2 regions of the Geodermatophilus sp. SYSU D00700 genome follow, and region 1 is predicted to be linked to the other one. Evidence: riboswitches for the same ligand, from Rfam matches in the RefSeq annotation. Region 1 holds a riboswitch; the other holds the start of a gene.

Evidence for each region. A riboswitch is a leader RNA that binds a small molecule or an ion and turns the genes downstream of it on or off. The one in region 1 is predicted to bind S-adenosylmethionine.
Region 2: another riboswitch for S-adenosylmethionine. It lies ahead of ACI79V_RS22115 (bifunctional o-acetylhomoserine/o-acetylserine sulfhydrylase); the one in region 1 lies ahead of thrC (threonine synthase).

The regions. Positions count from the first base shown of each region.
Region 1 covers NZ_JBJGZA010000054.1:1,436-5,838, reverse strand. Annotated here, with positions in the region: gene ACI79V_RS22890 (ABC transporter permease) at 1-526, shown strand, start outside; gene ACI79V_RS22885 (HAD family hydrolase) at 516-1,352, opposite strand; SAM riboswitch class I at 1,874-1,995, shown strand; gene thrC (threonine synthase) at 2,008-3,309, shown strand; gene ACI79V_RS22875 (cold-shock protein) at 3,519-3,719, shown strand; gene groL (chaperonin GroEL) at 3,987-4,403, shown strand, end outside.
Region 2 covers NZ_JBJGZA010000048.1:28,929-33,331, forward strand. Annotated here, with positions in the region: gene ACI79V_RS22100 (mechanosensitive ion channel family protein) at 1-120, shown strand, start outside; gene ACI79V_RS22105 (hypothetical protein) at 117-617, shown strand; gene ACI79V_RS22110 (nitronate monooxygenase) at 643-1,689, shown strand; SAM riboswitch class IV at 1,711-1,828, shown strand; gene ACI79V_RS22115 (bifunctional o-acetylhomoserine/o-acetylserine sulfhydrylase) at 1,871-3,163, shown strand; gene metX (homoserine O-acetyltransferase MetX) at 3,165-4,286, shown strand.

The sequences.
Region 1 (4,403 bases):
GCGCTACACGCTGGCCACCCCGGTGCCGCGGATGCGGCTGCTCCGGCAGAAGTGGCTGGCCGCGCTGGTGCTGTCGGTGGCCGCGCTGCTCACCCTCGCCCTGGTCGCGGTGGTGGCCGGCGGGATCGCCTTCGGCTTCGACGACATCCGCACGCCGATCGGCGTGAGCCTCCCGCAGGGCGAGGGGCTGCTGCGGCTGGCCGGGATGCTCGGCTACCTGTCCGTGCACCTGCTCGTGGTCGGCGCGCTGGCGTTCTGGCTGTCCACGATCACCGACGCGCCCCTGGCCGCGGTCGGCGGCGCGGTGTTCACCACGATCGTCTTCTCGATCCTCGACCAGGTCGAGCAGCTCGGCGCGATCCGTGACTGGTTCCCCACCGCGGAGTCCTTCGCCTGGACCGACCTGCTGCAGACGCCGGTCGACTCCTCGGACCTGTTCCGCGGGGTGGTCCAGTCGCTGGTCTACGTCGCCGTCTTCACCGCGCTGGCGTTCCGCCACTTCTCCCGCCGCGACGTCACGAGCTGATCGAGCTCCGGACCGCCTGGGCCCAGCCGACGCCCATCGCGCCGTCGGTCACCGACACGTTGGGGACGGCGTCCATCAGCCCGGCCATGCCCTCGACCTCGGCGCCGTTCGCGGTGATCCACAGCCGGCCGACGGCGGGCGCCATGTCCAGGTCGCTGGCGCTGTCCCCGATGGCGACGGCGTCGGCGGGGTCCAGGCCGCGCCGCTCGAGGTCCCAGGCGATGGCCGCGCCCTTGGAGATGCCGCGCGGCATGAGGTGGTAGACCCGCGCCAGCTGCCCCTCCGGCGCCAGGCTCAGCCGCGCCGACGCCGGGATGGCGCCGTTGTCGTTGAGGGTCAGCCAGCCCAGCCCGCGCTCGGCCAGCCAGGCGTCGACGGCGAGGAGGTCGACGTAGCCGCGCAGCAGCGCGTCGCCCTCGTGCGTGACGTGCCAGGGCGCGTGCCACTCCAGCCGGCCGGGGTGGGCGGCGCACAGCGCCTCGACGACGCCGAGCTCGGCCATCACGTCCATCGGCGTGCGACCGGCGTACTCGGGGGGCAGCTCGCCGGTGAGGTGGTGGCGCTCGCGCCCGCCCCGCCAGGTCACCAGCGACCCCAGCTCGGCGATCGCGCCGTCGGCGGCGAATATCCGCCCGGCCTCGGTGACCTGGTCGGCGGTCCGCCCGCTGACGATCACCAGCGCGACCCCGGCGGTGTGCAGCTCCAGCAGCGCGGCCGCGGGCTCCGCGGTGGGCGACCCGCCGGCGTCGTGCCAGAACGACCCCCGAGGGCCGACCATGGTGCCGTCGAGGTCGGTGTAGACGATGCGCGCTGCGGCCGGGGACATGGCGCACATCCTCACCTGCGGCCCCGCTCGGTCCGGACGCGCCCGGCAGGTGTCCACCGCGAACGTCTCCAGCCGGCGGCGGACCTCCTGGTCCGGCGTGACCACCACCCGCCGGGGCGCGGCCTCCCGAGGGCGACCACCAGCTCCACCAGCCCGGTGCGGTGGCTCTCCCCGAGCGCGTGGACGTCGCACCGCGAGGGCCGCCTCCGCAGCACCACCTCGACGGCGGGACCGTCGTGCAGCGTGGGCAGCGCTCCCGCGGCGCTGACCGCGTAGACGGTGTTCGAGGCAGCGGGAGGAGGAGAAGGCCGGGCGTCCTCGCCGGCGCAGCCCGTCACGGCGAGGAGGAGCGCGAGGGCCGGCCCCGGCCAGGGGCGGCGTGCCCGACCGGTGTGCACGGCCTCCTCGCAGGTCGGGCGGGAGCCCGCATCCCGCGCCCGCGCCCGCGGCCGTGTCGAGGCCCGAGCCCGCCGTGCCGACCCCGGGTCGCCGACGCCGGGTGGGTAGAGTCGCCGGCGTTCCACTCATCCAGAGGGGCAGAGGGACACGGCCCGGCGAAGCCCCGGCAACCCGCCGCGCGAGCGGCGAGAGGTGCCAATTCCGTCCCGCGCGGCTCGACGGCCCGCCGCGGGGAAGATGAGGAGGTAGTCGTCGCATGACCCTGACCGCTCCCGGATCCGCCCAGGCCGACGTGCACGCCCGTGGCCCGGTCCCGCCCAGTCCCGCCCGCGGCCTCGTCTGTCGCAACTGCGGCGCCACCTTCGGCCTGATCGCCGAGCACGCCTGTGCCGAGTGCTTCGGCCCGCTCGAGGTCGACTACGACCCCGAGGCCCTCCGGTCGGTGACCCGCGAGCAGATCGAGGCCGGCCCGCAGAACATCTGGCGCTACGCCGCGCTGCTGCCGGTGGGCCAGGACCCGGCCGACCGCGTCTCCCTCGACCCGGGCCTGACCCCGCTGGTGCGCGCCGACCGGCTCGCCGCCGAGCTCGGCGTCACCGGCGGGCTGTGGGTCAAGGACGACTCGGGCAACCCCACGCACTCGTTCAAGGACCGCGTGGTGTCGCTGGCCGCCACGGCCGCCCAGGGCCTCGGCTACCGGAAGATCGCCGCCGCCTCGACCGGCAACCTGGCCAACTCCGTGGCCGCGCACGCCGCCCGCGCGGGCATCCCGTCGTTCGTCTTCATCCCGGCCGACCTCGAGCCGGGCAAGGTCGTGCAGTCGGCGGTCTACGGGCAGACGCTGGTCGCCGTCGACGGCTCCTACGACGACGTCAACCGGCTGACCAGCGAGCTCGCCGAGACCGACGAGTTCGAGGACACCGCCTTCGTCAACCAGAACGTGCGGCCCTACTACGCCGAGGGCTCCAAGACGATGGGCTACGAGATCGCCGAGCAGCTGGGCTGGCGGATCCCGGCCCAGGTCGTGATCCCGATGGCCTCGGGCTCGCTGCTGACCAAGGTGGACAAGGCCTTCCGCGAGCTGGCCGCCGCCGGGATCGTCGAGGCCACCGAGTGGCGGGTGTTCGGCGCCCAGTCGGCCGGTTGCGACCCGATCGCCACCGCCTTCGACAACGGCTGGGACGTCGTCAAGCCGGTCAAGCCCACCGGCATCGCCAAGTCACTGAACATCGGCAACCCCGCCGACGGGCCCTACGCGCTCGACGCGATCCGGCGCACCGGCGGCGCGGTCGGCCGGGTCGGCGACGAGCAGATCGTCCAGGGCATCCGCGACCTCGCCCGCACCACCGGCGTCTTCGCCGAGACCGCCGGCGGCGTGACCGTGGCCGTGCTGCGGCAGCTGGTCGAGGACGGCCGGCTGGACCCGGCGCGGGAGACCGTCGTCCTCAACACCGGCGAGGGCCTCAAGACCCTCGACCCGCTCACGCCGGTGGTCGGCCCGACGCACCGGGTGGAGCCGTCGCTGCGGTCGGTCCGGTCGGCGGGCCTCATCGGCTGAGGCGTACGCTCGGGGCCGTCGATCCGGCGGGTGACATCCCCGCCCGGTCGTCCCCGAGTCGTGTGTGCGGCATCTCCCCACGACGGCGTCCCTGTTGTACCGTCTCGCGCGGTCGTCAGTTCCACGCACGTGTCCGACGGGCGGAAGAGCTGTACCCCGGTCCCCGGACCACGGGGAACCGTCCGCACGCACGCACCGTGGGAGCACACGTGGCACAGGGCACCGTGAAGTGGTTCAACGCCGAGAAGGGCTTCGGCTTCATCGCCGTCGACGGCGGCCAGGACGTCTTCGTCCACTACTCGGCCATCCAGATGGACGGCTACAAGAGCCTCGACGAGGGCCAGCGGGTCACCTTCGAGGTCGTCCAGGGCGAGAAGGGCCCGCAGGCCGACGGCGTCCGCGTCGCCTGACTCCTGGCACCGCGCCACGGCCCGGTCCCCCGCGCGGGGACCGGGCCGTCGCTGTTCCGGGAACAGCCGGCGCCCACCCCCCGTTCTTGCACTCGGCAGGGGCGAGTGCCAGACTTCGGGTTGGCACTCGACAGTGCCGAGTGCCAATCAGGTCGGAACGGTGAGGCACCGGAGCGCGGGCCGTAGGAGTGTCCGCGGCGCCGGTGTCGTCCGTCGCGGGCGCCGGTCCCGGCCGTGCAGCGATCCATGCATGGAGGACATCACCACATGGCCAAGATGATCGCCTTCGAGGAAGAGGCGCGCCGCGGCCTCGAGCGGGGCATGAACACCCTCGCCGACGCCGTCAAGGTGACGCTCGGCCCCAAGGGCCGCAACGTCGTCCTCGAGAAGAAGTGGGGCGCTCCCACCATCACCAACGACGGTGTGAGCATCGCCAAGGAGATCGAGCTCGAGGACCCCTGGGAGAAGATCGGCGCCGAGCTGGTCAAGGAGGTCGCGAAGAAGACCGACGACGTCGCGGGTGACGGCACCACCACCGCCACCGTGCTGGCCCAGGCGCTCGTCCGCGAGGGTCTGCGCAACGTCGCCGCCGGCGCCAACCCGATGGCCCTGAAGAAGGGCATCGAGAAGGCCGTCGCCTCGGTCACCGAGCATCTGCTCTCCAGCGCCAAGGACGTCGAGACC
Region 2 (4,403 bases), on a different contig from region 1:
GTGGGCCGCGACCTGCGCGAGCGGATCGTGCTGGCCTTCGCCCGCGCCGGGCTGACGCTGACGCCGAGTCCCGAGCCGGCTGCCCTGCCCGTTCGCCCCGCGCCGGCGGCGAAGCCGTGACCGTCCCCGGCGCCCCCCGCCCCGCCGAGCCCACCGGCGGACCCGGCTCCGGCGGCGACCCGGCCGCCCGCGGCCGCTTCGGCCTGTCCGTCCTGCGCCGCACGCCCGGCCACATCGGACGGGCCCGCACCTCGACCGTGGTGCTGGTCCTGCTCTTCCTCGGCCTGGGCCTGCTCTACCTCTACGTGCGGCCCGCCCCGGCCGGCACCGACCCGGCGGGCACCACGACGGTGACCACGCCCGCCCCCGCGCCGGCCGGCACCACGCCGCCCGCCACCGAGGCCCCCACCACCGAGGCCCCCACCACCGAGGCGCCCACCACCGCGGACCCGACCAGCGAGGCGCCGGCGACCACGCCGGAGGAGACCGCCCCGCCGACGACGGAGCCCCCGGCCGGCACGACCGGGGAGACGCCGTCCGAGCCGGTCCCGACGACCACCCGCGGGCCGGCGACGACGCCCGGGTCGGGACCGACGACCGTCTCCCCGCCCGGCTGACCCGGACGGGCGGAGGATGAGCGGCATGGTCCTGGGACTGCGCCGGCCGGTCGTGCAGGCACCGATGGCCGGCGGGCCCTCCACGCCCGCGCTCGCGGCTGCGGTGTCCGAAGGGGGCGGGCTGGGCTGCCTCGCTGCCGGGTACCGGACGCCGTCGGCGGTGCGCGAGGAGGTGCACGCCGTCCGGGCGCTGACCGGGCAGCGGTTCGCGGTCAACGTCTTCCTGCCCGGACCGCCGGCCGACGCCGACGCCGTGCGCCGCTACGCCGAGCGGCTCCGGCCCGAGGCCCGGCGCTGGGGCGTCGACCTGGGCGAGCCCCGGGCCGACGACGACGCCTGGGAGGACAAGGTCGCCCTGCTCGCCGAGGAGCGGGTGCCGGTGGTCTCGTTCACCTTCGGCCTGCCCCGCCCGGACGTGGTCGCCGCGCTGCACGCCGCCGGGTCCACCGTGCTCGTCACCGTCACCACCCCCGAGGAGGCGGTCGCGGCCCGCGACGGCGGCGCCGACGCGCTGGTCGTGCAGGGCATCGAGGCCGGCGGGCACCGGGGCGGACCGTCCGACCGGGACGGCGAGGGCGAGTACGGGCTGCTGCCGCTGCTCCGCCTCGTCGCCCGGGCCGTCGACCTGCCGCTGGTCGCCGCCGGCGGGATCCCCGACGGCGCCGCCGTCGCCGCGGTCCTGGTGGCCGGGGCGGAGGCCGCGCAACTGGGCACGGCGTTCCTCCGCTGCCCCGAGGCGGGCACCGCCCCGGCGCACCGCGAGGCGCTCACCACCTCCGGGCGCACGGCGCTGACCCGCGCCTTCAGCGGCCGGCGCGCCCGCGGGCTGGTCAACCGCTTCCTCACCGAGCACTCCCCCGCCGCCCCGGCGGCCTACCCCCAGGTCCACCACCTGACCTCGCCGCTGCGCGCGGCGGCCCGGCGGGCCGGCGACCCCGGGGGGCAGAGCATGTGGGCCGGGCAGGCGCACCGCCTGGCCGAGGCCGTCCCCGCCGCCGAGCTGGTGCGGCGCCTCGACGACGACGCCCGGGCCGCGCTCGCCCGCGTGCACCCCGGGAACGACCGCCGCTGACCTGGGCTATCGTCGGGGCAGGCTCACGAGAGGCAGCGCGAAGCACCTGGCTTGCTGCCCGGCAACCTCTTCCTCCGTCTGAGGTGCTCCCAGGGGAAGAGCCGGCCGTGCGGCGCCCGCTGCCCGGCAAGGACGGAGCACCTGTGCGCCGCAGGTCCTCCGGAGCGAGAGGAGACGGCGCGTGACCGACCCGAAGAGCTGGAGCTTCGAGACCCGGCAGATCCACGCCGGCACCAGCCCCGACCCCACGACGGGCGCCCGGGCGCTGCCCATCTACGCCACCACCAGCTACCAGTTCCGCGACACCCAGCACGCCGCGGACCTGTTCGCGCTGGCCGAGCTGGGCAACATCTACACGCGGATCATGAACCCCACGCAGGACGCGCTCGAGCAGCGCGTGGCCTCCCTCGAGGGCGGGGTCGCGGCGCTCGCGGTGGCCAGCGGCCAGGCGGCGGAGACCCTCGCACTGCTCAACGTCGCCGAGGCCGGCAGCCACGTCGTCGCCTCCGCCTCGCTCTACGGCGGCACGTACAACCTGCTGCACCACTCGCTGCCCAAGCTCGGCGTCGAGGTCTCCTTCGTGGAGGACCCCGACGACCCGCAGAACTGGCAGGCGCTCGTCCGCGAGAACACCAAGGCGTTCTACGGCGAGTCGATCGGCAACCCCAAGGGCGACGTCCTCGACATCGCCGCGGTCGCCGAGGTGGCCCACCGCAACGGCGTGCCGCTGATCGTCGACAACACCATCGCCACGCCCTACCTGGTGCGCCCGCTCGAGCACGGCGCCGACGTCGTCGTCCACTCGGCCACCAAGTACCTCGGCGGCCACGGCACCGCGATCGCCGGGCTCATCGTCGACGGCGGCGGCTTCGACTGGACCAGCGGGAAGTTCCCCGGCTTCACCACGCCGGACCCGACCTACCACGGCGTCGTCTACGCCGACCTCGGCGCCCCGGCCTACGCGCTCAAGGCCCGGGTGCAGCTGCTGCGCGACCTCGGCCCGGCGATCAGCCCGTTCAACGCCTGGCTGGTCGTCCAGGGCATCGAGACGCTGTCGCTGCGGATGGAGCGGCACGTGGCCAACGCCCAGCGGGTGGCCGAGTTCCTCGAGGCCCACGACGAGGTGGAGTCGGTGCACTACGCCGGCCTGCCGTCCTCGCCGTGGTACGCCGCCCACCAGCGCTACGCCCCGAAGGGCGCCGGGGCGGTGCTCGCCTTCGAGATCCGCGGCGGGATCGAGGCCGGCCGGCGGTTCGTCGAGGGCCTGGAGCTGCACAGCCACGTCGCCAACATCGGCGACGTGCGCAGCCTGGTCATCCACCCGGCGTCCACGACGCACTCGCAGCTGACCGCGGAGGAGCAGCTGACCACCGGCGTCACGCCCGGTCTGGTGCGGCTGGCCGCCGGCCTGGAGGGCATCGAGGACATCCTGGCCGACCTCGAGGCCGGGTTCCGCAGCGCCAAGGGGGCCTGACGTGACGGGGGTGAGGGACGCCCCGGCGTCCCTCACCCCGCCGCACACCGGCGGGTGGCGCGACGGCGACCCCACCGGGGACCGGCTGTTCCTCGACCTGGACGGCCCGGTCCGGCTGGAGCGCGGCGGGGTGCTGCCCGGCGTCCGGGTCGCCTACGAGACGTGGGGGACGCTCGCGCCCGACGGCGGCAACGCGGTGCTGGTCGAGCACGCGCTGACCGGCGACAGCCACGTCACCGGCCCCGCCGGACCCGGCCACCCGACGCCGGGCTGGTGGGCGCCGCTGGTCGGGCCGGGCGCGCCGCTGGACACCGACCGGCTCTTCGTCGTCTGCGCCAACGTGCTCGGCGGCTGCCAGGGCACCACCGGGCCGTCGTCGACGGCGCCCGACGGCCGCCCGTGGGGATCGCGGTTCCCCGAGGTGACCGTCGCTGACCAGGTGCTGGTCGAGGCCGCGCTGGCCGACGCGCTCGGCGTCCGCCGGTGGGCCGCCGTCGTCGGCGGGTCGATGGGCGGCATGCGGGCGCTGGAGTGGGCGGTCGCGCTGCCCGACCGGGTGGCCGGGCTGTTCTTCCTCGCCTCGGGTGCCGCGGTCACCGCCGACCAGCTGGGCACCCAGACCACCCAGCAGGCCGCCATCCGCGCCGACCCCGCGTGGGCGGGCGGTGACCACCTCCCGGGTCCGGGACCGGTCGCGGGCCTCGGTGTCGCGCGGCGGATCGCGCACCTCACCTACCGCAGCGCGTTCGAGCTCGAGGAGCGGTTCGGCGCCACGGTCCAGGACGACGGCCGCTTCGCCGTCGCCTCCTACCTCGACCACCACGCCGACAAGCTCGCCCGCCGCTTCGACGCCGGCAGCTACGTGGTGCTCACCGAGGCGATGAACACCTGGGACGTCGGCCGCGGCCGCGGCGGCGTGGAGGCGGCGCTGGCCCGCGTGACGGCCCGCGCCGTCGTGGCCGGGGTCGACAGCGACCGGCTCTACCCGCTGGGGCTGCAGCAGCGGGTGGCCGACGCGCTCGGGGTGCCGCTGCGGGTGCTGTCCTCGCCGTACGGGCACGACGGCTTCCTCGTCGAGGCCGACGCCGTCGGCGCGCTGGTGCGCGAGCTGCTGGGCACCTGAGGTCCCGCTTCCCCTCCCCCGGGGGGGGGGGGGGGGGGGGGGGGGGGGGGGGGGGGGGGGGGGGGGGGGGGGGGGGGGGGGGGGGGGGGGCGGGGGGGGGGGGGGGGGGGGGGGGGG